3 regions of the Paenibacillus sp. FSL R5-0908 genome follow, and region 2 is predicted to be linked to each of the others. Evidence: riboswitches for the same ligand, from Rfam matches in the RefSeq annotation. Region 2 holds a riboswitch; each other region holds the start of a gene.

Region 1 (10,574 bases), 4.3 Mb from region 2:
CGGCACACTGATGCTTAATTCAAATTCATCCCCCAAAACCTCTATATTATTTAGATTTCTGTAATCGTATAAAATAGCATTCTTTTTGCCCTCAACATCACCAAAAGACGACATTTGGCTCTCCAGTTTTTTCCCATTCGGCAATTTCACTTCTGCTGAACCCAACAACCCTTTTTCGGACTGGTTCATTGTCACTTTCCCATGTTGTTCTGTTAGCGATGGATCGAACTCAATCGGTTCAATAATCATCTCAGCCATCATCTTATCATTATCAATGCCTTCCCGTTCAATCGCAAAAGCCAACCGCGAGCCGTCATAATAGGCATCGGTAACCTTTAAGGTCACTCCATCATGGGTAACGCTTTGGTTAGGGGCAGTAGATAATCCTTTTTCCTCAGCAGCATTTAGACCTTTATCGTCAATTCCCTTAAAAATACTACCTACAACAGGAATCTGCTTCAACGTTTCAGCCATGACCGGGGATACAAATCCGCTACCGATTATGCCCGCACCCAACACTGCTGCTGCCGAGGCAGCCACCAATGATTTTTTCAGGAACTTATTTCCATTCTTTCTTGACGCTCGTTTTTCCATTCCCTCGTCTCCTATTCGCTTCATAATTGAATCGCTGAAACTGTCTACCGGCATTTCATGATTTAGGAATGTTTGACGAATGTGCTCCATCTTCTGACTTTCAGTTGGATCTTGCCATTTCTCCATGAGGGCTGCCTCCTTCATTCATTCTTTGCCGGACTAACTTTTTGCGTAGACGTTCAAATTTTTTACGTAAAGTAGCTGAATTACAATCCATAATCTGACCCATTTCTTCAAAGCTGTATTGCTCAACCACCTTAAGAATCAGGAGATTGCTCTCTTCGGCTGTCAGGTCATCCATAAATAACTTCTGCAATGGCTCCTCATCGTTAGGATTATAATAGGCTTTAGGCTGCTGCTCTTTATATAGCGACAACAGACGGTTTCTTCGCTTACGTTTGCGAACCTGATCCAGACAATGATGATAGGCCACTTTATACAGCCATGCACTAAAAGAGACTCGTTTCTCATAACGTCTGAGTTCCTGATACACTTTTACAAATATATCTTGCACAGCATCCTCTGCTTCTTCATGACTTCTCAAAATATAATAGCAATACATATAAATTTTTCTTTCATAGGCTTGTATTATAGTTCTATAGGCTTCGCGGTTACCCGCAAGAACCTGATCGATAGCCTCTTCAATTATTGTTTGATTCACTTGGACCCCGGGGCTGCGACGTTCCAAAGAATCACCTCCTTGTTATTGACTACAACTATATAACGAATGTGACCTCTTTAATTGTGACAGGCTCAAAAAATTTTCCAAATATGTTAGAAACACCATCCGTTTTTCAATAAAAAAAGCGACTGCCCCGATTGATGTTCGGAGAAATCGCTTTTATGATAATATTCCATATTTATAAATTACTTACTTATTCGTGCTAATGGACCCTTTTAACGCTATACATGCTTCAAAATACACAGTATCACTATTCTGACCGCGTACATATATACCATCATCCGTTACAGCTGAACGTAAAATAGTCAGTTCATCCCCAAACTTAGCTTCTTGTAGATAAGTAATCCGGAAGCGTGTGAACTCTGCATTATCCCATTCCGCTAAAGTAAGCGCATCACAACATAAATCCCCGTATCGGGCATTATTCAAATGTCCGTTGCTATCCAGCCCACTATATCTTACCTGATACTGATAAGCTTCTTCCATAGTAATATCAGAAGGGATCGTTACCTTAACAGGCATATCGCCTACTGAATCGCCATTATAGTGCTTAACCTGAACAGGAAGGGCATTCGGCCTAAGTATCTTTCTCTTCTCAATATCTACTAAAGCCCATATGGATCGTGCTGTGGCGATTTCTATATGATCTGCATCGAAAATACGATAATCCCGTTGCCATAAAGCCCCTTTAGTACCTTTACTCCAGGTATGTACGCTAAGCAGATCATTCGGGCGGGGAATACGCTTAAAATCAAGATCTAACGTAATCATCATCCAGCCCATTCCTGCATTCAGAATTTCTTCCACACTTATCCCCAAATTACCCACTGCGAAGTCTGCCGCACATTGCATGATATCCAGAATAAAGGATAACTTACCCTGCGAACGATAATCCGTGTCGCTCGCATGTACAGAAAAATCTTCTATCCACACAAGATCACTACTGTTGTCCATTGTTTATCCTCCTGCCATGCAAAATATCCTTGCATTTACTTGAAGTATCCACATATACCACTGCTCTATCCACATAAATTGGGGACTACTTTCATTTTTGAATATATTTTATTATTTCATCCACATGTTAGTAACTTTTATATTTTCGTTAATTGCCCATAACTTATCCACATTATTTAAATTAAGCGATAAAGGGAACAAAAAAGCCATTGTTGATAAATCAACAATGGCTTCGTGTGCTTGGCAACGTCCTACTCTCCCAGGACCCTTCGGTCCAAGTACCATCGGCGCTGGAGGGCTTAACGGTCGTGTTCGGGATGGGTACGCGTGGAACCCCTCCGCTATCGCCACCAAACATGCGTCTGTGAAACAGACGCTGCCGCGTGAAATTCGGTTCATCACCAGAAGTGACAATGAATTTCTAAGCGTGTTACAGGCTTAATCGCCTGAAAACTGAATCCGAAACAAATCTGCATTCTACGTATAGGATAAGCCCTCGACCGATTAGTATTGGTCAGCTCCATGCATTACTGCACTTCCACCTCCAACCTATCTACCTCGTCGTCTTCAAGGGGTCTTACTAATTGGGAAATCTCATCTTGAGGGGGGCTTCACGCTTAGATGCTTTCAGCGCTTATCCCGTCCGTACGTAGCTACCCAGCCATGCTCCTGGCGGAACAACTGGTGCACCAGCGGTACGTCCATCCCGGTCCTCTCGTACTAAGGACAGCTCCTCTCAAATTTCCTGCGCCCACGACAGATAGGGACCGAACTGTCTCACGACGTTCTGAACCCAGCTCGCGTACCGCTTTAATGGGCGAACAGCCCAACCCTTGGGACCTACTTCAGCCCCAGGATGCGATGAGCCGACATCGAGGTGCCAAACCTCCCCGTCGATGTGGACTCTTGGGGGAGATAAGCCTGTTATCCCCAGGGTAGCTTTTATCCGTTGAGCGATGGCCCTTCCATGCGGTACCACCGGATCACTAAGTCCGACTTTCGTCCCTGCTCGACTTGTAGGTCTCGCAGTCAAGCTCCCTTATGCCTTTGCACTCTGCGAATGATTTCCAACCATTCTGAGGGAACCTTGGAACGCCTCCGTTACTCTTTAGGAGGCGACCGCCCCAGTCAAACTGCCCGCCTGACACGGTCCCCGTACCCGATAAGGGTACTAGGTTAGAACCTAGATACGATCAGGGTGGTATCCCAACGGCGCCTCCACCGAAGCTTGCGCTCCGATTTCTACGGCTCCCACCTATCCTGTACAGATCGTACCCAAATTCAATATCAAGCTGCAGTAAAGCTCCATGGGGTCTTTCCGTCTTGTCGCGGGTAACCTGCATCTTCACAGGTATTAAAATTTCACCGGATCTCTCGTTGAGACAGCGCCCAAGTCGTTACGCCATTCGTGCGGGTCAGAATTTACCTGACAAGGAATTTCGCTACCTTAGGACCGTTATAGTTACGGCCGCCGTTTACTGGGGCTTCGGTTCATAGCTTCGGGTTACCCCTAACCACTCCCCTTAACCTTCCAGCACCGGGCAGGCGTCAGCCCGTATACTTCGCCTTGCGGCTTCGCACAGACCTGTGTTTTTGCTAAACAGTCGCTTGGGCCTTTTCACTGCGGCCCCCTCGTGCTATTCACACTACCGGGGCACCCCTTCTCCCGAAGTTACGGGGTCATTTTGCCGAGTTCCTTAACGAGAGTTCTTCCGCGCGCCTTAGAATTCTCTTCTCGCCTACCTGTGTCGGTTTGCGGTACGGGCACCTTCTCCTGGCTAGAGGCTTTTCTTGGCAGTGTGAGATCATGACCTTCGCTACTATAATTTTCGCTCCCCATCACAGCCCAGCCTTAACGATGTGCGGATTTGCCTACACACCAGCCTCACTGCTTAGACGGACATCCATCAGTCCGCGTCACTACCCTCCTGCGTCACCCCATCGCTCATAGCGGATTACGGTGGTACAGTAATTTCAAACTGTTGTCCTTCGACTACGCCTTTCGGCCTCGCCTTAGGTCCCGACTTACCCTGAGCGGACGAGCCTTCCTCAGGAAACCTTGGGCTTTCGGCGGATCAGATTCTCACTGATCTTTTCGTTACTCATACCGGCATTCTCACTTGTGTAGTGTCCAGCGCTCTTTTCAGTACACCTTCAACCCCTACACAACGCTCCCCTACCCCAGATGCAAAGCATCTAGCCATAGCTTCGGTGGTGTGTTTAGCCCCGTTACATTTTCGGCGCAGAGTCACTCGACCAGTGAGCTATTACGCACTCTTTCAATGGTGGCTGCTTCTAAGCCAACATCCTGGTTGTCTGTGCAACTCCACATCCTTTCCCACTTAACACACACTTGGGGACCTTAGCTGATGGTCTGGGCTGTTTCCCTTTTGACAATGGATCTTAGCACTCACTGTCTGACTCCCGGCAATAAGTATATGGCATTCGGAGTTTGACTGAGCTTGGTAATCCTTGCGGACCCCGCACCCAATCAGTGCTCTACCTCCACTACTCTTATACCGAGGCTAGCCCTAAAGCTATTTCGGGGAGAACCAGCTATCTCCGAGTTCGATTGGAATTTCTCCGCTACCCCCACCTCATCCCCGCACTTTTCAACGTACGTGGGTTCGGGCCTCCAGTGCGTGTTACCGCACCTTCACCCTGGACAGGGGTAGATCACACGGTTTCGGGTCTACGTCCACATACTAAGTCGCCCTATTCAGACTCGCTTTCGCTGCGGCTCCACCTTCTCGGCTTAACCTTGCATGTTAAACGTAACTCGCCGGTTCATTCTACAAAAGGCACGCCATCACCCATAGATCGGGCTCTGACTTTTTGTAAGCACACGGTTTCAGGTTCTATTTCACTCCCCTTCCGGGGTGCTTTTCACCTTTCCCTCACGGTACTGTTTCACTATCGGTCGCCAGGTAGTATTTAGCCTTAGCAGATGGTCCTGCTGGATTCATACGGGGTTTCACGTGCCCCGCACTACTCGGGATCCGTCTCGGAGAGAATACAGTTTAGGTTACAGGGCTTTTACCTCTATCGCGGGCCTTTCCAGACCTCTTCACCTACCATATTCCTTTGTAACTCCATGTGAGACGTCCCACAACCCCTAAGAGCAAGCTCTTAGGTTTAGGCTGTTCCGCGTTCGCTCGCCGCTACTGACGGAATCACTATTGTTTTCTCTTCCTCAGGGTACTTAGATGTTTCAGTTCCCCTGGTCTGCCTCTACATTTCCTATGTATTCAGAAATGAGTAACTGCGAATTACCACAGCTGGGTTTCCCCATTCGGACACCCCCGGATCAAAGCTTGCTTACAGCTCCCCGAGGCAGTTTCGTTGTTCGCCACGTCCTTCGTCGGCTCCTGGCGCCTAGGCATCCTCCGTGTGCTCTTATTAGCTTAACCTTGATTCTTCCGAAGAAAAATCTCACTAATAACATTTACTTGTTTGCACAAGTTGCTAAAAGATGTTCTAAAACGCAAATTCGTTTCGGTATCCAGTTTTCAAGGATCAAGTCTTACTTGAGAGCTTAAACTCTCAAAACTGAGCAACGAGTGAGTAACAGGCCTAAACCTGAGTTTGTGGAAGTTAAACTTCCGATTTGAATGTTCTCATTGCAGAGAACGATTCTCCATAGAAAGGAGGTGATCCAGCCGCACCTTCCGATACGGCTACCTTGTTACGACTTCACCCCAATCATCTACCCCACCTTCGGCGGCTGGCTCCCTTGCGGGTTACCCCACCGACTTCGGGTGTTGTAAACTCTCGTGGTGTGACGGGCGGTGTGTACAAGACCCGGGAACGTATTCACCGCGGCATGCTGATCCGCGATTACTAGCAATTCCGACTTCATGCAGGCGAGTTGCAGCCTGCAATCCGAACTGAGACCGGCTTTGATGGGATTGGCTCCACCTCGCGGCTTCGCTTCCCGTTGTACCGGCCATTGTAGTACGTGTGTAGCCCAGGTCATAAGGGGCATGATGATTTGACGTCATCCCCACCTTCCTCCGGTTTGTCACCGGCAGTCACTCTAGAGTGCCCAGCCTTACCTGCTGGCAACTAAAGTTAAGGGTTGCGCTCGTTGCGGGACTTAACCCAACATCTCACGACACGAGCTGACGACAACCATGCACCACCTGTCTCCTCTGTCCCGAAGGCCGCTGCTATCTCTAGCAGATTCAGAGGGATGTCAAGACCTGGTAAGGTTCTTCGCGTTGCTTCGAATTAAACCACATACTCCACTGCTTGTGCGGGTCCCCGTCAATTCCTTTGAGTTTCAGTCTTGCGACCGTACTCCCCAGGCGGAGTGCTTACTGTGTTAACTTCGGCACCAAGGGTATCGAAACCCCTAACACCTAGCACTCATCGTTTACGGCGTGGACTACCAGGGTATCTAATCCTGTTTGCTCCCCACGCTTTCGCGCCTCAGCGTCAGTTACAGCCCAGAAAGTCGCCTTCGCCACTGGTGTTCCTCCACATATCTACGCATTTCACCGCTACACGTGGAATTCCACTTTCCTCTTCTGTACTCAAGCCACCCAGTTTCCAGTGCGACCTCAGGTTGAGCCCAAGGTTTAAACACCAGACTTAAATAGCCGCCTGCGCGCGCTTTACGCCCAATAATTCCGGACAACGCTTGCCCCCTACGTATTACCGCGGCTGCTGGCACGTAGTTAGCCGGGGCTTTCTTCTCAGGTACCGTCACTCCGGTAGCAGTTACTCTACCGGACGTTCTTCCCTGGCAACAGAGCTTTACGATCCGAAAACCTTCATCACTCACGCGGCGTTGCTCCGTCAGGCTTTCGCCCATTGCGGAAGATTCCCTACTGCTGCCTCCCGTAGGAGTCTGGGCCGTGTCTCAGTCCCAGTGTGGCCGTTCACCCTCTCAGGTCGGCTACGCATCGTCGCCTTGGTGGGCCGTTACCCCACCAACTAGCTAATGCGCCGCAGGCCCATCCCTCAGTGACAGATTGCTCCGTCTTTCATTCTTCTCTCAGGAGAAAAAAGAAATTATCCGGTATTAGCTACCGTTTCCGGTAGTTATCCCAGTCTGAAGGGCAGGTTGCCTACGTGTTACTCACCCGTCCGCCGCTAAGTTACTTTGAAAGCAAGCTTTCAAAGTAACTCCGCTCGACTTGCATGTATTAGGCACGCCGCCAGCGTTCGTCCTGAGCCAGGATCAAACTCTCCAATTAGTATTGAAAAGAGCGATATGCTCATTTTGAAACATCTGACGAGAAAATTAATTCTCTAATTTTGGATTTCACTTGCGTGATTTCCTACTCACTCGTTGTTCAGTTTTCAAAGATCAAGTTCTCGTTGGCGCCGTTTAATGTCTCAGCAGCAACTCTTATAATATATCATGTTGTTTTCAGAAATGCAAGCTTTATTTTTCGAAGCTTTTTATCAGCCTCGTCTGTATCGCCTGTACGCTGTCTAACAACGCTTACCTATAATACCCCAACTATTAATAGAAAAGCAACCCCTAATATAAAAATAAACAACTAGCTTAATGATTAAGCTAGTTGTTTATTTAATATCGTTATGATTCTAGCGATTAATTTAATAGTATTTTGCCGCAGTATATTTGCTCGAGGCTTTAATTAAATCAGTTTTCTTATCGCTCTTTGCAAGTCCTGCATCCACTGTAGTATCAATGGTAACCCACTTCCCATTAAGCAACACTTCATTCCATGCATGATATTGCGTAACGTAGCTTGTATTCCCCATTACCAACTTAGCAGGAACATCTACACTCCGCAGCATTGCGGCAAAAAGAGAAGCGTAATCATAGCAAATCCCTTTTTTAGTAGTCAATGTCTTATCGATGCTTGGAATATAATCAGTAGTTACACTATTAGCAAGAGAGTAATCATATTGTACATTCGCAACTACATAGTTATAGATCGCTTTAACTTTCTCTTCGTCTGTTGTTTTGCCTTGTACTAATTGTTTAGCTTTGACAATCGCTTTATCAGAAGAACTCCATTTCACATTCTGTACGGAGCCCAAATATACGGAATTCGAGTCACTCATGGTTACGTCTACTACTTCGGAATATAACGCTTTGTATTTATTGCCGGTTGTGTTCTCCAGAACAGAAACCTTATAAGTCCCATTTCCTTGTTGCAAAGGGAAGTCCTCAGCTTGTCCAGAAGCATACAAGTTATAAGTATAGCTGCTGTTATCTTTGGTGATCATGAGTTTGATTCTTTTATCTTTCGGAATATCATAGTTAATACCAATAACACCTTGAGCCACTTTGGATGTAATCAACCAGCTGGCATCTGCACTTGCAGCTTGAGCTGTACTTACCGGAACTGAAGTCATTAAGACGAACAACGCCACCAGCATAAAATAAACCTTTTTCACGGATAAAACTCCTTTCGGTAGCTGGCTGCCATCCTTTCGGGAAGGCCCTTTAGCTTTGCGTCCCTACCTTTCGATAGGTTTGCCGTTATCGTATAAGCTCTATCTGTTCTAGCTTTACTAGATATAATTGATAGAATCCATTTGAAACAAACAAAAAAAGCCTCTTCATTCGGTAGCTGGCTGCCATCCTTTCGGGAAAAGGCCCTTTAGCTTTGCGTCCCTACCTTTCGGAAGGTTTGCCGTTATCGTGTTTAGCTTTTATAGTATAATACTATCATATTTATAGATGTGAACAAGACCTAATTTACTAGATTACCCATTATTTTATAGATATCTCCCGGTATTTGTGTTTTCTTGTCATTCACTATTCTCATTTTGTTAATTTGGCATGAACAATCAGCCGATGCGTTGGATTCACTAGCGGATCACATGTAATTAAAGTAAGAATCTTATCCTTGTCATTCCCGTCAAGAACAGAGACATCACTCGGATCTACAACAGAAATATCATACACCTCATAGTTAAACACCAGATCACTAGTCTTTACCGTGATGACATCCCCCACAACAACCTCATTCAATCTGTTAAACAAACGACCCGTAGTTCTAGCCCGATGCGCCGCGATTGCAGCATTTCCGATCTCTCCAAGGGGTGCCGTTTCTTTCATATGGGCTGCAGCATGTTTCATATTAGCTTTTGTAGCCCCTTCTAATACAGGCAGCTTCAATTCAATCTTATCGATTTCAATTAGTGCGATTACCTTGCCACCGACTTCAATCTCCGGTTCAGGCTTTTCTGTCTCTTGGGGTTGGGGCTGTGCCTGGGCATCCAGAACCGATTCCTCTGCTAACAGCTGAGTAACTTCAGCATACCTGCTCTTCAAATCTGGTTGGGGTGCACTATCGGCAGTGCTTAGTTCAGCCGTTTCTAATAACTTCTCCTGCTGCCTGTCGTTGTACCATTCGTTAGCTGTCGGATATAACATGATAAGTATCCCAGCCAGTATGAGTAGATAGGAGAATTTACGCAATGTTATTCACCTCCGTATATTGTTTTTATGGATATATACAAATCAAGCAGAAACAGTTACTTGCCTTTAAGCATAGCAACTCCTTCTGCCTGAAATTAATGTTTAAAATACCCATTTACGACTTCCAAAGAAATTGATGATCACCGTGATAAAGGTAACCAGCACCTTAGAGATCAAGACTTGAATACCTAGTTTGTCTGTCAACAGATGCATTAACAGCAGTGATATTCCGAGAACTACCAGATTCAGCACGATAAACTTGACCAGCTGCACGCGGTCGAAGCCTTCTTTATTCCCCCGGTTGCGATCACGAAAGGTAACTTTTTTATTCAAAATAAAGCTATTCGCCGTACCTGCACTATAGGAGATCACCTGCGCCAATGCGTATACCATCCCTAGTGAATTCAACAATGTAAAAATCACAAAATCAATCAGCGTATTGAGTAAACCTACGGCATTAAATTTGAGGAACTGTATGAATGCAGCGCGCAAGTTCTTATCTGACATCATTGTGATCCTTCCGGCGGTCCAGTTGTTCTTCGTTCTGGTAGCCTTTAGTCTCACTAACAATATATAGCGGTCTATCTTTAGACTCGTCATAAATCCGTCCGATATACTCCCCAATCACACCCAACAGCATCAGAACGATACCGTTAAAGAGCAGATTGACGCCTACAATGGAAGCCCAGCCCGGAACCGTCCAGGAGGTGAAAAATATCCTTTGAAACAAGACGAAAAATAAATAGAGAAAGCTAGAGAATGAAAGGAAGAATCCAATATACGTAGCAATCTTAAGCGGCTTATGTGAAAAAGAGGTGATGCCATCTAACGCAAAACGAATCATTTTCTTCAGCGGATATTTGGTTTCTCCGGCAAAACGTTCTTCCCGTTCATATTCCACCATAGTCTGCTTGAAGCCAACCCAGCTCACCAAAC
Region 2 (10,574 bases):
GGGATGGGATCCTAAGGAAGTCTGGGCGCTTGTCACTTGGCTCTTCTATAGCGCTTATCTTCATTTACGTTTGGCTCGTGGATGGCAAGGAAGAAAATCTGCCTGGCTGGCTGTGCTTGGCTTCCTGGTCGTAATGTTTACCCTGGTTGGCGTTAATTTAGTCATCGCCGGACTTCATTCTTACGCGGGGACGGACTGAGCATAGTTTACCTGTTAACGTTGCACAATGGTTTAAAGGTTACGTTCTACTGTATTGATGAAGGGGTTGTAGTGAAATGGCAGATCATTTAAACAGAATTCTGGTAGTGGATGATGAGGAACGCATTCGCCGCCTGCTAAAGATGTATCTTGAAAAAGAAGGTTATGAAATTGATGAAGCGGAAGATGGAGAAATCGCTCTTCGTAAAGCAACAGCAAATGACTACGGTCTAATTTTGCTGGATGTTATGCTGCCTGGCATCGATGGGATGGAAGTGCTGACAAGACTCAGAGGAGTGAAGTCAACTCCGGTCTTAATGCTTACAGCTAAAGGCGAAGAGATCAACCGTGTTCAAGGCTTTGAGATGGGCGCAGACGATTACGTTGTGAAGCCCTTCAGTCCACGTGAAGTCATTTACCGGGTGAAGGCTATTATGCGCCGTTCGTCGGCAACTGCTTTCTTGTCCAAGGAGAGCAATTCCAGCAATAACATTGTATTTACTCATCTTATTATTGAGCATGATGCTCACCGTGTGACTGCTGGTGGTGAAGAAGTAAGTTTGACACCTAAAGAATATGAACTTCTGCATTATTTGGCTATTTCGCCTGATAAAGTATTTTCTCGTGAAGAACTGCTTAAGGATGTCTGGAATTATGAATTTTTCGGAGATTTGCGTACTGTAGATACTCACGTAAAACGTCTTCGTGAAAAACTGAATAAAGTATCACCGGAATCCGCAGCGATGATTACGACCGTATGGGGCGTAGGCTACAAACTAGAGGTACCTAAATAAGTGAACTTCTGGAGAAGTCTTGTCGGCAAACTGTGGGTTACGATCATCTGCCTGGTCGCTGTCGTGCTTATTACCTTGGGGTTATTTTTGCTTCCCTACATAGACAGTAACTTTGCCAATTCCGGAGATATCAAGCGTTTATTTATGTATACTTGTATGATCGGATTTTCTTTGACGACATTTTTTGCGTTATTTTTGTTTACCAAAATCACTCAGCCGATGCAGCGTGTCATTGAAGCTGCGAATAACATTCGCCGGGGCGAATACGGAACAAGGCTTACGCTTGTCACAAGTGATGAAATTGGCCAGTTGGCGACTTCCTTTAACCATATGGCTGAGGAGCTTGAAGAGAATATTCGCAGTCTGCATCATGAGAAGGGGCATCTGTCCAGCGTACTGCGCAGTATGAGCGATGCTGTGATCACCTTTGACATTGAAGGGCAGATTATTTTGACCAATCCGCACGGACAAGCTCTGCTAGAGAGCTGGAGCGATTTGCAGTGGGAACATGCGAGTGATGCTGAGCTTCATCCCGAAACGGCTGAGAGCAGTGTTCCTCCTCCCTTGCGTCCTTTATTTTTAAGCACCTTGAAGCAAGGTGGCGATGACCGCTCTAATGTACATGTGCGGCAGGGCGTCTGGTCTGTTCATATGGCACCGTTATATTCTGAAGGCAGCATCCGGGGAGTAGTTGCTGTACTGCGGGATGTGACGGAAGAGGTTCGTCTGGAAAAGATGCGCAGAGACTTCGTAGCTAATGTCTCCCATGAAATCCGCACTCCATTGTCGATGATGCAAGGGTACAGTGAGGCTTTATTAGACGGGATGGCTTCATCCCCCGAAGAAAGCAGTGAGCTGATCCAGGTCATTCATGACGAATCACTGCGTATGGGGCGTCTGGTTAAGGATTTGCTTGATCTTGCCCGAATGGAAGCCGGACATACGGATATGATGAGAGCTCAGGTGGACATGAACGAACTGCTGGAACGAGTCTACCGTAAATTTTCTGTACGTGCGAAAGAGCGCGATATCCATCTTCACCTACAGCAAGAGAGCGATATTGCTGTTCTGAAGGCAGCGGATGAGGATAAACTGGAACAAGTCTTAACCAATTTACTCGATAATGCTTTTCGCCATACACAGGGTGGCAAAAAAATCACGGTTCATACAGGAACTTGTGTATTAGAAGGCCGTCGTTATCTTGAGATTAAAATTCAGGATGAAGGGGTTGGAATTCCACCAGAGGATCTGCCGTATATATTCGACCGCTTCTACAAAGCTGATAAGGCGCGTGTACGGGGAGAATCGGGTGGAACGGGACTTGGGCTTGCGATTGTTAAAAATATTGTAGAGTCGCATCACGGGACTATCTCAGCTTCAAGCAAACTAGGCGAAAGTACAACCTTTACGCTAAGACTTCCTGTCGAAAAACAGTAATTCCAAACACAATGTGTGATAGCGCCTCTGACAGCAGAGGTGCTTTTTGTTGAAACAAACACATTAATCTTGTTCATCGTGGAACATATCTTGTAGGTTTTGCTTGGGAGGGCATAGAATGATTTTATCTTTAGACCAAGGTACTACCAGCTCACGAGCCATATTGTTCGATACGGAGGCTAAATGGGTCTCACAAGGTCAATATGAAGTTAAACAATCCTTCCCCCATCCAGGCTGGGTAGAGCATGACCCTGAGCAAATCTGGGAGTCACAGCTCGCAGCGGCAAGAGATGCGATTGCGCGGGGTGGCATAGCAGTTGAGGAGATCTCTGCCATCGGAATAACCAATCAGAGAGAAACAGCTTTAATCTGGGATAAAATAACGGGCAAACCGATATACCCTGCGATTGTGTGGCAGGACAGGCGTACTGCAGAGCAATGTGAAGAACTTAAAAGTAAAGGGCTGGAGCAAGTTATTGCGAGCAAGACGGGCCTTGTTGTAGATGCTTATTTCTCAGCTACTAAAATCTCCTGGATACTGGATCATGTGGATGGCGCCCGAGAACGGGCGAATCGAGGTGAACTTCTAGCAGGGACGATCGACAGCTGGTTAATCTGGAGACTTACTTGCGGAGCCGTACATGTCACTGATGTTACCAACGCCTCACGTACGATGCTGTTCAATCTTCATGAACGGTGCTGGGATGAAGAGCTAATGGAAGAGCTTCGTATTCCGCGTGCCATCCTGCCAGAAGTAAGAATGTCTGGCGGCGAATTTGGAGTAGCAGACAAACAGTGGTTCGGAGCGGACATTCCAATTCGCTCTGTACTTGGAGATCAACAGGCTGCATTGTTTGGACATACTTGTCTAGAACCCGGCAGTGCCAAAAACACCTATGGTACAGGCTGCTTTATTCTAATGAACACAGGCACAGAAGCTGTAGCCTCCAGCCATGGCTTGTTGACCACTGTAGCTTGGGGTATGGGAGATGAACTCTATTATGCTCTCGAGGGCAGTGTGTTCGTGGCCGGAGCGGCCGTTCAGTGGCTGCAGGAGGGGCTTGGTCTTATAGAGGAGCCAGCAGGCTCAGAAGATAAAGCACGGGAAGTAGAGGACAGTGAAGGGGTTATCGTTGTGCCTGCGTTTACCGGACTGGGGGCACCCTATTGGGACATGTATGCCCGTGGAGCCATATTTGGCCTTACTAGAGGCACTACCTCAGGACATCTGGTACGAGCTACATTGGAGTCCTTAGCCTTTCAATCCAGAGATGTAATAGGAGCTATGGAAAAAGACGCAGGCATGCCATTGACCGGCCTTCGTGTGGATGGCGGAGCTGTGCGTAACGATTTGCTGATGCAATTCCAGTCTGATATCCTGGGCAGTGAGGTTACTAGAACAACATATGCGGAGACAACAGCTTTGGGTGCGGCGCTTCTGGCCGGGTTAACGTCCGGCGTCTGGACACGTGCCCAGCTAGAGAGCTTCAACAAGGCTGAGAGGGTCTTCTCGCCTGAGATGGGTATAACTGAGCGGGAAGGTCGTTACAATGCCTGGAAGGACGCTGTAGCGCGTACTATGGGTTGGGAGAAGCATGAAGGATATCAGTAATAAAGGGGCTGTATATGTCTATGGTTAACGGAACAGAATCTGATCTGCCGGGCGGACTATCTAAGCCGGCGCTTCGAGCCCTGCATGGGGCTGGATATGTTCAGCTTCAACAATTCAGCAAGCTTACGGAGGCAGAGCTTCTGCGGCTACATGGATTGGGGCCAAAGGCGATCGTTCTATTACGAAGTGCCCTCGCGGAAAAGGGGCTCACCTTTGCAAGTAAGTCCTGATGTTGCGTTCATATTTATATTAAAAAGCGGCAAGCTTAGGTGAATCCCTAGCTTGCCGCTTTTTGTTATATAGCTCCTAATATTCAATAACAAATGCTACATTTTGCCAACCGGCGCCCACTGTCCAGAACAGGACTTTATCACCACGTTCGATCTTTCCAGTAGTTACAGCTTTATGTAGAGCAATAAATGGGCTGCTCGTAGAGGTATATCCGAATTCATCTCCTATGTATACCGCTACATTGCGATCAATGCCGACTTTCTCACACATCTCTAAGATATTAGGCAATGAAAACTGTGAGAAGCAGGCTGCTTTAATGGCTTCAGGCGCGATATTGTTGTTAGACAGTAGAGTACGAATAGACTCAGAAGCAGCATCTATGCAAATGGAATCATCAAAAGGAATAAACTTCACATTAAACTCTCCAGCCGCTACACCTTGTTTACCCAGTTTAGCCAGGCCTGCGCACGGGAACTTGGAATTATCGCAAACACATGGATCCGTTTGGTAGATAGAGTCAATGAAACCGACCGCATCCTCAGCTTGTTCAAGAATGACTGCCGCCGCTGCATCACCAAAGTTAGCGTAGTAGACCGGATCATTCTTATCGGCATGAGGGGTTACATAATCGGAGCCGATTACCAATGCTCGTTTAATCCTAGGATTCGCTTGCATCTGACGGCTAACCTGTTCCACAGAAGCCGTCATACCCGCACAATTAGCATTGCTGTCAATGCAGATTGTATGGGATGCGCCTTTGATCAAACGGTGAATCATTAATGAGTTGGTAGGAAAGATATACTCAGGAGTTTGACTTGCATAGGCAATAAGGTCGATATCGGCACCTGTGAGACCACTTTTCTCCAGAACATTCCGGACAGCCTCAAAAGCCATCGTAAGGGAATTCTCATCCGCATCCTTAATACTATACCGTGTAATACGACCTAATGCGGATAATAGACCTCGAATATCAATGCCTTTTTCGTCAAAATGCTTAATGAAAAAGTCGTTACCAACTATATTGCTGGGATGATAGATATCAATGCCTTTAATACGAATTCCGGTCATAATACGCCTCCAGGAAAGCAGTAAGATGTGGCCTACATATTAAGATTAAAAGATCTAGACTGTGACCGCAGAAATGATCTCGATGTTATCGAGTCCAGCTTTACGGCCAAGACGGGAAAGCTGCATTTTGAGGATCGGGTTATTTTCAAGCGTTAGATTTACTTTTACAAATCCATCATTCTTAAACATTACAAAGCAGCTTTCTAAAAGAGGTACAACATCTGGTGCAGTTACATTTAGCTTTCTGCAGTCGATTTTTAGTTCATAGTCAGCTGGAGTAATTGGATTGATAGTTTGTTGATAAGCTTGAATAGATTTTAGACCATCTTCTTCAGAAAATGTTCCATCCAACTCAATGTTAATAACCTTGTTTGCAGTGTCTGTCTTCAAAACGAAACTTCCCATGCCTAAATCTCTCCCATAGATTGAATTTGTCCAAAACAGTTCGACTGCAATATCCAGCCATATGTATATCCACTTAGCTGTTTTATAAAAGTCAAAATTCGACACTATACAGCAAGTAATGGGATATTCCGACTCTATTATAGGCATATTTTTCAAGCGTGTGCAATAATAAAGTCGAATTTTGTATATTGTTGTCGAACTGTTGGATTATTGGATTTCTTCTATGGTTGCAAGCAGGATATTAAAAGCTGTGATGATTCTAGGTGCCCCTATAACGGGTACTAAGTGTAATAGAATACCTTTAAGCTGTTCTACGGTGACTCCAACACGAAGGGCCATGACATAATGAACACCCAGCTGTTCGAATTGACCCATTGAAATTAAAGATGAAATGACTGCGATTTCCTTCCAGTCAGGGGCTATAGTATTACGTTGAAAAATATCGCCATAGGCATTCCCCATAATAAATTCAGCCAAGTCAGGGAAGTGGTCTTTAATTGGAGCTAGTGCTTTTGCGCCATAGTCTCCTGATAGATTCGTGAAGTGGTTGAGACCACTGTTGATATTTTCCTTCATGGTTAGCCTCCTAGTTTAGGTTCAAAGTACGGTGTGCAGTCGGAGGGACTTCATCACGGTCTGTTAGTAGTTCAATAACGGCAACATGGTTTAGAGCTACCGCATCTTTAATTGCAGCTGTGAATTCATCCGCTGTCTCACACTTGTAGCCTTTAGCACCTAGAGATTCAGCGAATTTCACGGCGTCCATAGGTACTTCATATAGAGTTCCATCGATACGACCTGTGGTTTTCTCCATACCCTTAAGAGCCATATCTAGTTGCTTATTATTGACCACGATAAAGATGACAGGGATATCTTTGCAGACAGCGGTGTTAATCTCAGCGCCGAGCATCATGAAACAACCATCACCTGTAATGCAGAGGACCGTTTCTTCAGGAGCTGCAACTTTTGCACCAATAGCCATGCCGATCGAATTACCCATGCAAGCAAAATAAGCATCAAAAACAAAGCTGCCCGGTTTCTTAACCTTGTACCATTTTGCAGCGTGGAATCCATGACTTCCATCATCAACGAAAATTGAATTATTATAAGGAATTAAATCACTTAAAGTGCTCATTACCGAAGCAAGGGAAAGATTCTTGAGGGTTGGAAGCTCTTCTGAATAATCAGCATCGGCCAAAGCATCACGTTTGGTGATTGTGCTTGGGTCAATATGATTTAGGCAGTGCACCAAATTATCGCGCAGGTCCCCAGTGACCGGGATCGTTTTGGACAATAGTATTTTTCCGACAAAGGTTGGATCAATATCAAATTGAATTAAAGTTGCTGGATGATTCTCCCGTTTAAGATTACAGATGGTCATATCACTTAAACGTGATCCAAGCACTATAAATAAATCGCTTTTATTTAATAAATCGTCCCCGTGGGTCGAACCGCCAACGCCAATAGGACCATGATAGAGTGGGTGATCCCAGACTATAGCCCCTTTTCCACCAGGAGAGGTTACTACAGGAATATTAAAAGTTTCTGCGAGTTGAACAAGCTCTTTATGTGCTCCGGAGCGGTTAATTCCTTTACCCGCAATAATCAAAGGATTCTTAGCAGCTTGAATAGCATCGATGACTCTATCGATATTAGCTTGACTAATTAGAGACTCTCTTTCTGGGATTACTATATTGCATTCTTCCAATACTTCAGTTTGTACATCAAAAGGAATACAAAGATGAACAGGACCACGTTTGGTCAGGGCCACAGAAATCGCATGATTAAAAATAGTACCAAAGTGATCCCCACGTTCAACCAATTTACTGAACAAGGTGGCAGGTCTGAACATATCAGCTAAATCAGCCAGAAAAGAAGTGGAGTCCTGACATTGAGGAATTCCAAGCTCTGTAATGGATTGGTGGCCAGTAATAAATAGGACAGGTAGGTTGTTAGCTTTCGCATGTGCTGCTGCTGTAAGCAGGTTAGTTCCCCCAGGACCCGAAGTACCAAATGCTACGCCTAGGTTACCTGTTTTCAGCGCATATCCTGCTGCTTCGAATCCGGAGCTTGCTTCGTGTCTGCCGGGAATAAATTCAATACCGTAATCCACCATCTTTAGAACTATTGGACAAATCGATTTGCCAATGATCCCAAAAGAATGGGTGACTCCAAGGTTACGTAGTGCTTCCGCCATGTAATCTGCGACTGTCTTCAAAAGAAACACCTCACAAGTTTTTTGATATATATTAGTTATTAATCTATCGCATAGATACGATAGATCAATATACTCAAAAAGTAAAAACCTGTGCTCTATAGTAAGCACAGGTTGGTGGCATAAGGCGCCGCTAAGACTGAACAATAGTTCAGCCGTCCTGGTTCCTCTGCAACCTGGCAATCATGGCCTCAAACGAAAAAATGAGGCTGTAGATCCATGGTTTTGCGTCATCCTCTTTCGAGGATTTTGCCAATATTAATTTATAGTTGATAAGAATAATTTTCCTTTACAATATATTCCTCATTAATTTTTGTCAACATAATCCGCTAAAAAAACTCGAAATTTGACGAAAGTCTTGTCCAAGAGATGAAGTTTTGCCTCGCGAAAAAAACTGCCACCTAAGACTCAGCTTAGGTGGCAGTTGATAGTTTTGAACTAGAATTTAAAGATATGAATGGTTTTTTGCAGATTAAATACGGCCTGGGTCATTTTTTCCGTTTCTTCTGCAACAGATTGCAGGGCATTAATCTGTTCATTCATAGCCGCCGATACCTCTTCTGTGCCAGCAGCGGTTTCTTCGGTGATTGCTGAGATATTCTCGATTGCACTCGAAATTTTCAAGGCACTTTCTAGCATAAGATCACTCTCCGCAGAGAATGAAGAGATTTGCTCGGTAATGTACTGCACGCTTTGTACAATTTGTGCGAAAATATGGGCAGTTTGTGTGATCATTTCGTTCTGAACCTGCACGACCTCTTCATTGATGGCGATATTATCGATGGCTTGTTTAATATCTGACTCAATGCTGCGGACCAAACCGAATACTTCTTTTGTGGATGCCGTAGATTCCTCAGCAAGCTTGCGAACCTCTTGAGCTACAACGGCAAAACCCCGACCATGCTCTCCGGCACGAGCAGCTTCGATGGAGGCATTCAGTGACAGCAGGTTGGTCTGCTCAGCGATCTCTGTGATGGTCTTGGTGATCATCGTAATCCCGCGGGCATTTTGTGAAAGAGCTTCAATAGTATCAGCCACTTTTTGTGTAGCCTCTATGTTTTTACGCATGCCTTCAGCCTGTGTATCTACGGATTGGCGCCCTTGCTCAACAAGTTCTAAGGTATGTATTGAACGTCTGTTCATTTCTTTGGTGGAGTTCGTATAATTGGATACTTTGGTCTCAATGTCTTTAATGGATTCTGTCATATCAGCGATATCCGTAGATATTTCATTTGCACCAAGAGCGAGCTCAGTAGAGGAAGAGGCTACTTGTGCCATGACAATTTTCAGGTTCTGGTTCTTATCTTCGATTCCGCGGCTTGCATCCATAACTTGACGGGTGATCTGTGATGCATCGGTCAGAATCTTCTTGAGCTTATCAATCATTGTGTTAAAGGAGCGGCTTACGTCACCCATTGAACCGTTTTCGTCCGCTCTGCTAGTGAAATCCCCCTTCGAAATACTGTGAGATACATTAGCAATATCATCAAAAGAAGATGTAAGCGTTCTCTCCACGAAGCGAGCAACAGGTAAAGTCAGACCTGCAAGAACAACTACTAGTATAATTCCTACGAGAAATTGACCTAGAATCATTAACGTAACTAAGACAGGAATAGCAAACAGTGCGGCAACGAGGTAACATCCGGCAACAATTCTTTGTTTTAACGGAAGTTTGTGCATCCAGCTCATTGGTAAAATGTCCCCCTTATTAAATTTTATGTAATGGTGTTATTATAGGGGATTTATAGGTCATTGGTCTATAGAGAAGTGTCATAAATCTTCTTTAAGTAGTAGATATTTAGAATTCATGTCAAAATTCCTCATATATTGTGGAAATTGTTTTAATAGCAGACTTTACCATCCCTACTAGTTCGGTAGGAGCTAAAACAATAACTGAAGGAGAGAAAGAGAGTACGATACGACAGGCAGATTCTATAGTATTAAACTCGGCCTCTACGTTCATCCACCCAGTATTAGCAGAGGGTTCTACTAAAGTTATAGTTACATATCTTTCACGTTGTAATTCTTTAAGAATAGACTCATTCACCTTTAATTTCACTACATATTTTGGCAGTGCTGCTTTAAAAGCTGAAGTCGATTGTTCCCAGTAGCTTTTTAAATCAAAAACCTCAGGTCTGACAAATGATTCATTAGTTGCTTCAGCTTGTATTAATCTTGACACGCGAAAAGTCCGCATTTCACCCTCGGTTCGTGCCACTACATACCAAACTCCACGTTTTGCGACTAACCCGAGAGGTTCAATGAAACGCTCCTTCATCTCGTCGTTCCGTGGGTAAGTGATCTTCACTTTATGGTCTTCCCAAACAGCTTCCTGCAGGATAGATAGAAACGGGTACGTCTCGTCGGAAGGGTGCCAGCTGGCACCATCAATATGAATGCGCTGGCTCAGGTAACTGGCTGGATTATTCGGCCTGGATGGGGAAGCAGCCTCCAGCTTAAGCACGGCAGAAGAGAAGTCGTTTTGTATACCCAGATCTTTTAAAATCGAGGAGTCTGCGGACAACAGCAGAGTAGCAATCTCTGAGGGCTTCATACCCGTTAACGAGGTTCGGTAACCTTCTGTGAGCATCCAACCCCCTTCGCGTCCCCGTTC
Region 3 (10,574 bases), 4.5 Mb from region 2:
CAAAGGATTAAATGTCATTCATATGATTTTGGCTATGTTACCAGCATTAATCCTATATCTTCTCTTCAAGGACACAATAAAAAGCCAATTATTTGGCCCAACCCCTGTTTTGATCGGTCTAGTTGTTGGTGGTGTGTTGATGATCATTGCAGCGCGGAATAGGCGGACTGAAACCGCTGGTACTATCGATGAGATTAATTATAAACAGGCTTTCGGAATTGGTCTGTTCCAATGCTTGGCGTTATGGCCGGGATTTTCGAGATCAGGTTCGACGATTTCAGGTGGCCTGTTGCTTGGCACTAGCCAAAAAGCCGCTGCAGATTTTACATTCCTTATTTCCGTGCCAGTTATGTTTGGTGCAAGCTTGTTGGATTTGTACGATAGTCGTGATTTGCTGAGTTCTGACGATTTGCTTCTAATGTTAATTGGCTTTGCGACATCCTTTCTTGTGGCAATGATTGCAGTAGTGACGTTCATCAAACTGATTAAGCGACTTCGATTGGAGTGGTTTGCTCTATACCGGTTTGTTTTAGCAGCTCTCTTCTATTTAATTGTCATACAGTAATTGGATTAGTTAATATGAACATCATGGGAAAGAAGCTTTTAAAAAGGGTTATACATCATATCCTGCACAGATTGAACTAGAGGTTCAAAACAAGGGGAAATCACCAAACAAGACAAAGCTCATGTAATCTATGAACTAAGGAATGAATTTTCGGTGAAAGCACTTCTACAGCTAGCCGTTATCCCTCGTTTGTTTCTTCTACCATCAGTTTAAGGTGGGACTTTTGCTTACCAAGTATTATAGTTCGACTGATACTTAACATGTTTGTTCTCATAGCTCTCATTGGGGTAATCACGTCTGACAGACTGCAAGTAGCCTGAAATTGCAAATGCTGAAATAAGCCCCCCTATAATTCCTGTGATTAAGCTGAATGTTGAAAATCCGAATGTGGCAACTACACCAATGGAAGACAATGCTACAAGCAATAGACTGAATATTTTCATCTTTATACACACCTCCATTTTGTATATGTAGTAATTTGAAAATTAAGATTGATACGTTACTATATTTGATCGGTTTCGATAAAAAAATAATATTTCAGCAAATCTTTAGACGGGCTTCATACTTATTTAAGCTATGAGGATTATAGTAAATACATAACCCCCTTATAAAATAGATCTAGACCCTGCCGGAAGTTGGTGGGGTCACTTTTTTGCACAGAGTAAATTTATAAATATGGATTTCTCCTTAAATCTATACAAAGAAGCGCCGCCCCTTTTGGAGACGCCGCTTCTTTATAGTAGATTCTATTCTTTTGCTCAATTCTTGATTTTGGTGATTTTTTTGGCGGTAACTTGTGCAGGGAATGAATCATCACTTACTTCAAAAAACACTTTAATCTCATCGCCTTTTTTATATTTAGAAGGTGCAACTTTCCTGATGGTTTAGCCCAAAAACCTCCATGATTAAACTAATTCGTACTTATAGTCATGTGCAAATTCTTTGAATGTAATGGGTCTTTTACCAAGTAATATTTCTAAATCAGGCGTGGTTTTTTTGGCTAATCCAATTTTTGCTGTGAAGTAAATTCCAATCATAACAGTAACAAATTCTTTTTGGATTCCTTTTGTTAACATTTTATCTCTAAACTGAAGAACGGATGGATTAACATATTTGATTGTTTCTCCTAGCTCTTCAGATAAAATTTCAGCTACTTCATAGTAATCTAGCGCTTCAGTCCCCGTTAACGAGTAACCTTTATTTTCATGACCATTCTCAGTTAGGACTCTAGCTGTTACAGTACCGATATCACGAACATCGATAAAGCTAGTCTTGCCTTTTCCTGCGGGTACATAGATCTCCTTTTCTTTACGTAGCTCTTCCCCATGTTGAGCAATTAAGTTTTGCATGAAGAAACTTGGGCGTAAAAAAGTATATGGAATTCCTGATTTTTTAATGATTTTTTCTATTTTATGGTGTGGAACAATTGGGTTTTTCTCTACGCCCAATAGGGATAGAAACACAATGTGTTCAACTCCGACTTCCTTTGCGATATCTATGAGAGGTTGGAAATATTTTTTTGAGTCAGCTATATGAGGAGGGCGCAGTAAAAATAATTTTTTCACTCCTGTTAACGCTGGACGAAAAGAATCAGCATTTTCAAAATCTAAATAAACATACTCACTGTCCTTTCGATGGGAGGCAATTTTAAAAGGTGTTTCACTTTTCCTTAGTTCGTTAACCACTTCACGTCCTACATTACCGGTTGCCCCTGTGATTAGAATCATAAGTTTCACTTCCCTAACTAATATTTAAATAGATCGTTTTAAGCACGTTCATAAACGTGGACATTTCTTGTTCAGAAATATTTTTAAGTGCGTTATCCATGATTTCGTCACTAAGAACTTCTATTTGATTCTTAATTATCATTCCCGAATCTGTAATGAATACAAGATTTGATCGTTTATCATTTGGATTATCTCTAATGTCCAGAAGCCCTTTTGCTTTAAGTCGCTCGAGTATACCCGTTATTGTAGGGCGATCCGAGTAAGTTCGCTCTGCAATCATAGCTGGAGTTGTTCCTTCTAAATGAATAGATATATCTTTTAATACGGCCCATTGAGGAGCTGTTACATTATAAAGTAAAAGTTTTTTTGTTAAGCTTTTTTTCATTTCAAGACTTACTCTTATTAATAACTGTCCTGGGTTGTCCATAAATTAATTCCCCTCTTTACATAGTTTGTACACTAACTATTTGATTAGTATACAAACTATATTCTCCTTTATCAATTTTAATTATTTTATTTGTTTAAATTGGGGGGAGTTACAGGTGAATGTCTATAATATTGATATTTAGAACTTTTGTTTGTATATAATAAAAATGAATGTTCTTATAGCATACATTAAGTTTTGGGAGGGGAATATTATGATAAAATATGGATTTCAGTTTTCGTTGAAAGGCCTTTTATTATACACTTTACAGCTACTTCCTAATATAATCTGGATGTTAGTGCCTCCTGCAAATAATGTGCTTACTGGAAACAGTTCCACCCATAAAACATTGAATATTATAGAAGGATTGTTTGGAGTGTTGACGGTTATTCTTATGGTTGTTCTGATAAACAAAGGCGAAGGAAGTAACAGCAACCTTTACATTGGACTAGCAGTTTTGTTTTTGGCAGCCTATTATATTTCTTGGATGCTCTATTATAATGGGGTGGTTGCTCCGTGGTTACTGATACTAGGAATTGCAAGCATGCCGCCTTTGTATTTCTTTTTCGTTGGACTTTGGATGAAAAACTATCTCCTCCTCGTTCCATGTGCTATTTTTGGAATTACCCATATTTTGATTACTAGCATGAATTTTTTGAGACCATAAATTATACTTATGAATTACTGTGACCATACTCTGAATATGCAAGCCTAAGGTGATCGTTTCAGGGTCATTCGTAGGAGAGGATAATTATCATGCGGTGTATAACAATACGGCAGCCTTGGGCGACCTTAATTGCTCTTGGTGAAAAAGAGTTTGAAACTCGTTCATGGAGAACAGCCTACCGCGGCGAGTTAGGCATTCATGCCGGGATGCGGATCGACAAAAAGATTTGTGAACAGGAACCGTACAAATCAGTATTGGCGAGACATGGCTATACAGCGAATAATTTGCCGACAGGAGCTATTATTGCTACAGGTCAGCTCGCGGGATGTTATGTGGTTACTCCAGAGGTGGATTTAAGGGAATGGATCAATGGGAACGAATATGATTTTGGCGACTATAGCGAAGGACGGTTTGCTTGGAAGCTTGAAGGGGTTCATCCATTAAGCCATCCGATTCCAGCTAAAGGTCGGCTAAGCTTGTGGGAGCACTCTAATCACTTCTGAACGGCGAACAATATTTTTAATGTAATTTTTATGTGCCTATCAGCTTTTTTTCAGGTTCGAGGTATATATTAGAGACACCAAACACCCCCCAGTGTTTTGTGGTATATCTCTCTCAGGTCTTGCCAACTCCCATGGTAAGGCCTATTTTTTTGTTCACTAATTGATTGGGGGGAGAGAGCGCAGCGGCTTCTATACAGCTTTACTTAATCTGGTACTGTTCTTCGTAACTCTTAAAAGATGAAATATCCAGCCCTAGGTATCTGCGCATATGGATGGCAGCCTGAGCCGCAACAATGTCATTCAACAGCAGCATTCGTTCGTGATAGCCACGACATATATACTTGGCTTCAATTCCCGTATTAAGTCTGTTTTGCTCATACACCTTGATTCCCCGTCTTCTCATTTCTGCACGAACATCCCTTAGATCTGTTGTAGCTACTGCAGCAGCTGTTCCAAGCACCTCCAGATAAGGGGCGGGTGTTCGTAAGTGTGTAGATAAAATGGCGGAGTCCCGTTCGAAAGCTGATAAAATCATCGGAAGCAATAAATAAGATTTCACCAGCATGTTGTCCCTGCTTTCTGCTCTATGCATGAATCTCATCACCTCTAATAGGAACGTATATTCGTATTCTACCCCGATATTCCAAAAATAATCAATGGTATTTCTAAACAGCTTATCCAATGTGATTAAATTCACAACTAAATAACGAAGAATAAATTATATTAAAAATTGTAATAATAAAAATTAATATATCGGACGCACATAAAGGAGAATTATGATGGAAAAAGAGGGCAGCCTCCAGCGTGGATTGTTTTTTGGTTTAATTCTGAGTGTTCCCTTATGGATATCCATATTGGGCTATATACAGTTACTTTAAAATTTAATGAAAAACCTTATGCGAAGCGCCTTTAGGCGCTTTTTTTGTGTGGTACTAATGCGGGGGGATTATCGAAAGGAATTGATTGACAATTGTGGGTGTCGGGCGCTAAACTGTTATTAATTCAAAAGTATTAAAAGTCATAGACTGTTATTGGATAGAATGCTTCAGCTACCAGTTCTGGACTTGCAGTGTAATACATATATATAGTCATGATAATAGCAAACCGTCTGAAAGGGCGGGACGCAAAGTCCAGGAGTCTAAAGTGTCTTAAAGGCACAATGACCGTCCGACTGCCATGAGAAGGGAATTCCACTTCTTTTTGGCGGTCTTTTTTGTTGTTAGGTCCTTTAGAGTTTCTGGTAATTATTCTGATTAATATAAATCATAGTTTTAGGAGGTGTGCCATTTGAAAAGAAGAATAAAACCGTTACTCTCGCTTGTATTAGCTGGGATTTTGACGGTAGGTAGTGGGCTTTCCTCATTGGGAGCTGGAGTTGCTGGAGCTAGTAGTTCTTCTACATTGGGAATTGCAGCGGTCTACAACGTGTTTATTCTAGGGGATATAACAACAGTTTCGGATACGGAAGGAAGGTTTGCTGCTGGAGGTAACGTTAACTTAACCAACTATAGTGTTGGAGATAGGTTGAACGCTGCAGAGGTTTCCCTGACTGACACACTTGTTGTTGGAGGGAATCTTACTTTCAACGGAGGTACTGTTTATGGGAATATCGTGTACGGGGGAGATTTTTCAGGGAATGTAACGCTCCTCAAGGGTGGTACAAAAAGACAGGGGAGTACGATTGACTTTTCAGCCGTAGGTCAGTCTTTGAAGGACAAATCAGCAGAACTTGCAGCATTGCCGGCGAATGGAACAACAGTGTACCAATATGGCAGCCTTACCCTGACAGGTACAGATCCTGCGGTCAATGTTTTTAATGTTCCAGGAGATAACGTCTCTAATACCTACGGAATTACAATAAATGTTCCTTCAGGATCTACTGCAATTATTAATATTGATGGTTCTAACGTAAAAATGAAAAACTTCGGATTTCTACCTAATAACGTGTTGAACAGCAAGAAAATTTTGCTTAACTTTAGCCAAGCTGCGTATCTTGATATGGCAGGCATAGGTGTAATGGGAAGCATACTTGCCCCCTATGCTCATGTTGATTTTATTAATGGTCAGATTAACGGTACTTTAGTGGCGGCTTCACTCAAAGGTACTGGTGGTGGTGAATTTCACCACTATCCATACGATGGTGATGAACCTGGACCAACGCCGACACCAACGCCGACACCAACGCCAACAGTGACACCAACGCCGACACCAACACCGACACCGACGCCGACAGTGACACCAACGCCGACAGTGACACCAACACCAACGCCGACAGTGACACCAACACCAACGCCAACACCGACGCCGACGCCGACAGTGACGCCAACGCCAACGCCGACAGTGACACCGACGCCAACACCATGTCCCACGCCGACAGTGACACCAACGCCGACACCAACGCCGACAGTGACACCAACGCCGACACCAACGCCGACAGTGACACCAACACCAACGCCGACAGTGACACCAACACCAACGCCAACACCGACGCCGACGCCGACAGTGACACCAACACCGACACCAACACCGACGCCGACAGTGACACCAACACCGACACCGACGCCGACAGTGACACCAACACCAACGCCGACACCAACACCAACACCGACGCCGACAGTGACGCCAACACCAACGCCGACGCCGACAGTGACACCAACGCCGACAGTGACACCAACGCCGACAGTGACACCAACACCGACGCCGACAGTGACACCAACGTCGACACCGACACCGACGCCGACACCAACGCCGACAGTGACACCAACGCCGACACCGACGCCGACGCCAACACCGACGCCGACAGTGACGCCGACACCAACACCGACAGTGACGCCGACGCCGACACCAACGCCGACGCCAACAGTGACACCAACGCCAACACCAACGCCGACAGTGACACCAACGCCGACACCAACGCCAACACCGACGCCGACGCCAACACCGACGCCGACAGTGACACCAACACCAACACCGACGCCGACACCAACGCCGACAGTGACACCAACGCCGACAGTGACACCGACACCGACAGTAACACCAACGCCGACGCCAACGCCAACAGTGACACCAACGCCGACGCCGACACCAACGCCAACGCCGACAGTGACGCCGACACCAACAGTGACGCCGCCTGAGGCAACACCGACACCGACGGTAACGCCTGAAGCAACGCCAACACCGACGGTAACACCAGAAGCAACACCGACACCGACGGTAACGCCAGAGGTAACACCAACACCAACACCAACGGTAACGCCTGAGGCAACACCAACGTCGACACCAGAGACTTCGGTGTTCCCGACACCAACGCCATCATCCGTAATTGGCACTATAGTTCTTGCAGAAGATCCTGTGCCGCTTGGGCCTGTAGCTTCGCCGACACCAGCGCCAGTACCAACACCAACACCAACACCAACACCGTCGAATAGCACAGAAGTACTTGTTGATGATGATGAGATCCCATTAGGTCCGGTACCGGCAGTGACACCAACACCAACACCTGATGAAATCATCGTAGTAGACGATACGATCCCATTAGGTAAGCCACCTGTGAAGGAATTGCCAAAGACGGGTGAATCAAGTCCTGCACCTTACTATGTAGCAGGTTTAGGTTTTGCACTTATCGGATTATTAATGAGAACCAAGTTCTCCAAAAAGAATAAATAATAAACGGTAGAGCAACATAGAGTCGCTTTCGGGGGGTGTCCCGATGGCGGCTCTATTTGTATGTCATGATTGCGATAGTTTGGTGCATTCTAAGTAGATGGTATACTCTTGTTGCAAAAGAAATGAAGAGGGGATGGCGAAGGCGAATTGATATGGTTCATTATTAGCGCTGTAATCATCATAGGGATTCTAATCTATGTGGGATTTTTCTTCTATGGTATTGCTATTAAACGAGCGCCAAAGGTATTTCTAAGTAATAATCCTAATCTGAAGGCTGATCCTCCGGTTGCCGGAGCTTCTTGGGGGGAGGGGAAGGATTGGGTCTCTCGCCAGAGCTTTGAGAATATTGAGATCGTATCTGCAGATGGACTTAAACTAAGAGGTTACTTACTCCAATCTAATCGTGCTGCGGGACGCACAGCCATTCTAGCCCACGGTTATTCAGGTAAAGCAAAGGATATGGGGGCGTACGCCAAAATCTACTACGAGAACTTAGGCTTTAACATCCTAATTCCCGATGCAAGAGGGCATGGAGATAGCGCAGGGGATTACATTGGTTTTGGTTGGCCGGAACGAAAAGATTATTTGCAATGGATTGAATACATGATTAAAAAGACTGGACCCAGTGCTCAAATTGTGCTTCACGGTGTTTCTATGGGCGGCGCTACAGTGCTAATGACCTCAGGGGAAGATCTTCCGCCGCAGGTAAAAGCTATTGTTGCGGACTGCGCTTATACCTCAGTAAAAGCACAATTATCTTACCAACTACGACGCATGTATCGCTTACCAAGTTTCCCTTTCGTACAAAGTGCAAGTCTAATTACCCGCTTGAAGGCGGGGTATGGTTTTGGTGAAGCCTCTGCATTAAAACAAGTGCGGAAAGCGAAGGTTCCGATTCTTTTTATTCATGGGGATGCGGATAACTTTGTACCTTTTGCTATGATGAATGAATTGTATGAGGCATGTCAGAGTCCAAAAGAGAGGCTCATAGTACCGCAAGCGGGGCATGGATTGTCTTATGATACGGATAAGGCGGGGTATATAGATGTAGTAACAGCTTTTGTAAGTCGATATGTAAAATAAGTCCTGAACGTAGACAGCGCCCGATATCCGCTAGGTAGCGGTTATCGGGCGCCTATATTTTTCCACACATGACGTAGTCCTTGAATAAGGAACGTACCGTCATGCTTTCTCGTTATATTCATCCCCCGCCGTTCGTGAGTAACGGGTGTCTTGATTCCTTGTTATTTCCAGCAGCCGTGTGGCGAGAATAATCCTTCCAATACGACAAAAGCCCTACCTCTCTTTTGCCCTTGCGGCTCCATTGACCGCGCCAGTGTGAATCGGAATGCTATATTTCGAATTTAATCTCATAAAAAGGAAGAGTACTGCAAGAAAACATAAAGCCTCTTTGTCCAAAATGCCGATGTGTATAATAGTCGGCCTGACATCTTCTTGGTGGGGATATTCAATATATCGAAAAACAAATACCATATAAATATAACACACTATTGTTTAAAAGGCAAATATAATAATCAATTCCAAGATAAGGTTTATTTGATTCTAGAGAGAAACAAACCTCGATAAGGAGCGCTTAGATTTTGAAAGTAACTTAAATTGGGTTAATTGTGAATTATTCCGGAAAAGCTAGTAAACCAGAGGAGATGGGCGATCTCGGTGCAAATGGGCTAAAATGTAAGTTGGGTATTTTTGCAAACGCTACAAACTACAACTGAAAATACCAGAGACGAATGGGTTGTGTCTGCTGGGGTTATTTTGCGTGCCTATTTTGTGAACAGCTCTCTAAAACTGACAATAAACTCCAACATTGATTGAAGGATTGAGGGTAGACCGTTATAATTAATAAGTCTGGATTTTAATTAAAAAATAAGGGAGATTTTTATGAAACGCGCAGATGTGTGGCTGATTTCCATCGTATTGATTGCTGCGCTCGCTTTTCTCGTACCGAGATGGTTTTCGGACAATGATGACAAAGGTGGGGCCGGTAAAAATCTCATAGCCAATGTAACGGTGGACGGTGAGTTATTTAAAACGGTAAAGCTTACAAAAGAAGAACAAACCATTGAGGTCCGCACGGAACGCGGCTATAACATTTTGAAGGTGCATGATTACGGGATTGAAATGTACGATGCCGATTGCGCTGATAAAGTTTGCCTAGGTTTTGGTTTTATTACCCTGCCCAAACAGACGATTGTCTGTCTACCGCATAGAGTATTAGTCGAAATCACCAGTGCGTCGGGGGAGGATGATATAGATGCCTATGTCCAGTAGTGAATCTGCAACAGCTTTAAAAAGAACAGTGATTATTGCGATTTTCGCCGCAGTGGCAGTAGTGTTAAGTTTAATAGAGGCACAGATTCCGTTATCCGGGATGGGACTGGTGCCGGGTGCTAAGCTCGGGCTGGCCAACATTATGATTTTGACTTGTATTTATTTTTTACGTGGACGGGATGCTTTGCTGCTTGTCATCCTCAAAACACTGCTTACTGCATTTCTGCTAGGTACCTTCTCAAGCTTGCTGTTTAGTTTATTTGGTTCACTTTTTAGCTTTGTTGTTATGTTTGTGCTGATGCTGATTAGTGGCAAAGGTAAGAGTATAAGCTTGATCGGAATTAGTATAGCCGGTGGGATTGCGCATAATATCGGTCAGCTGCTGGCAGCTTCTATGGTATTTGCATCACTTAGTATTTTTTATTATCTTCCCATGCTGCTGATCACTGGGGTAGTAACAGGAATTGCCGTGGGCTATGCAGTCCGTTATTTGGTGGCGTCATTGTCAAAAATATCGCTGTTTGAAGAATTTTTGGACTGATTAGTCACATCAGCGGAAGGATGACTAACATGAATGAATCATACGAAGGTCAAGACTTAGAGGGAGAAGGACAAGCAGTCATCTCTCTGGATGGGGTATCGTTTGGCTATAATCCGGAGCATCCGATTCTTCAAAATATAACGTTATCTATCTCTCAAGGACAATGGGTCAGCTTGGTTGGTCCTAATG

Evidence for each region. A riboswitch is a leader RNA that binds a small molecule or an ion and turns the genes downstream of it on or off. The one in region 2 is predicted to bind cyclic di-GMP.
Region 1: it holds a riboswitch for cyclic di-GMP, as region 2 does, so the genes downstream of both, MKZ09_RS03850 (transglutaminase-like domain-containing protein) here and MKZ09_RS23480 (thiamine pyrophosphate-binding protein) in region 2, are expected to answer to the same signal.
Region 3: it holds a riboswitch for cyclic di-GMP, as region 2 does, so the genes downstream of both, MKZ09_RS03025 (choice-of-anchor A family protein) here and MKZ09_RS23480 (thiamine pyrophosphate-binding protein) in region 2, are expected to answer to the same signal.

Annotation. Positions count from the first base shown of each region.
Region 1 is NZ_JBBOUV010000001.1:842,074-852,647, reverse strand. Features, by position in the region: gene MKZ09_RS03880 (DUF4179 domain-containing protein) at 1-720, opposite strand, end outside; gene MKZ09_RS03875 (RNA polymerase sigma factor) at 695-1,282, opposite strand; gene MKZ09_RS03870 (acyl-[acyl-carrier-protein] thioesterase) at 1,466-2,230, opposite strand; rRNA gene rrf (5S ribosomal RNA) at 2,469-2,585, opposite strand; rRNA gene MKZ09_RS03860 (23S ribosomal RNA) at 2,715-5,640, opposite strand; rRNA gene MKZ09_RS03855 (16S ribosomal RNA) at 5,874-7,431, opposite strand; gene MKZ09_RS03850 (transglutaminase-like domain-containing protein) at 7,799-8,608, opposite strand; cyclic di-GMP riboswitch class I at 8,622-8,702, opposite strand; cyclic di-GMP riboswitch class I at 8,777-8,859, opposite strand; gene MKZ09_RS03845 (class D sortase) at 8,979-9,638, opposite strand; gene MKZ09_RS03840 (GtrA family protein) at 9,741-10,148, opposite strand; gene MKZ09_RS03835 (glycosyltransferase family 2 protein) at 10,135-10,574, opposite strand, start outside.
Region 2 is NZ_JBBOUV010000001.1:5,144,916-5,155,489, reverse strand. Features, by position in the region: gene ccsA (cytochrome c biogenesis protein CcsA) at 1-199, shown strand, start outside; gene MKZ09_RS23515 (response regulator transcription factor) at 276-992, shown strand; gene MKZ09_RS23510 (ATP-binding protein) at 993-2,429, shown strand; gene glpK (glycerol kinase GlpK) at 2,548-4,041, shown strand; gene MKZ09_RS23500 (DNA-binding protein) at 4,056-4,271, shown strand; gene MKZ09_RS23495 (ketoacyl-ACP synthase III) at 4,348-5,340, opposite strand; gene MKZ09_RS23490 (hypothetical protein) at 5,395-5,745, opposite strand; gene MKZ09_RS23485 (carboxymuconolactone decarboxylase family protein) at 5,953-6,321, opposite strand; gene MKZ09_RS23480 (thiamine pyrophosphate-binding protein) at 6,332-7,972, opposite strand; cyclic di-GMP riboswitch class I at 8,128-8,224, opposite strand; gene MKZ09_RS23475 (methyl-accepting chemotaxis protein) at 8,399-9,649, opposite strand; gene MKZ09_RS23470 (helix-turn-helix transcriptional regulator) at 9,771-10,574, opposite strand, start outside.
Region 3 is NZ_JBBOUV010000001.1:645,543-656,116, forward strand. Features, by position in the region: gene MKZ09_RS02990 (undecaprenyl-diphosphate phosphatase) at 1-565, shown strand, start outside; gene MKZ09_RS02995 (hypothetical protein) at 793-1,008, opposite strand; gene MKZ09_RS03000 (SDR family oxidoreductase) at 1,471-2,292, opposite strand; gene MKZ09_RS03005 (MarR family winged helix-turn-helix transcriptional regulator) at 2,306-2,719, opposite strand; gene MKZ09_RS03010 (hypothetical protein) at 2,931-3,383, shown strand; gene MKZ09_RS03015 (ASCH domain-containing protein) at 3,473-3,886, shown strand; gene MKZ09_RS03020 (hypothetical protein) at 4,086-4,478, opposite strand; cyclic di-GMP riboswitch class I at 4,975-5,065, shown strand; gene MKZ09_RS03025 (choice-of-anchor A family protein) at 5,174-7,552, shown strand; gene MKZ09_RS03030 (alpha/beta hydrolase) at 7,700-8,635, shown strand; gene MKZ09_RS03035 (NusG domain II-containing protein) at 9,455-9,844, shown strand; gene MKZ09_RS03040 (Gx transporter family protein) at 9,828-10,385, shown strand; gene MKZ09_RS03045 (ATP-binding cassette domain-containing protein) at 10,415-10,574, shown strand, end outside.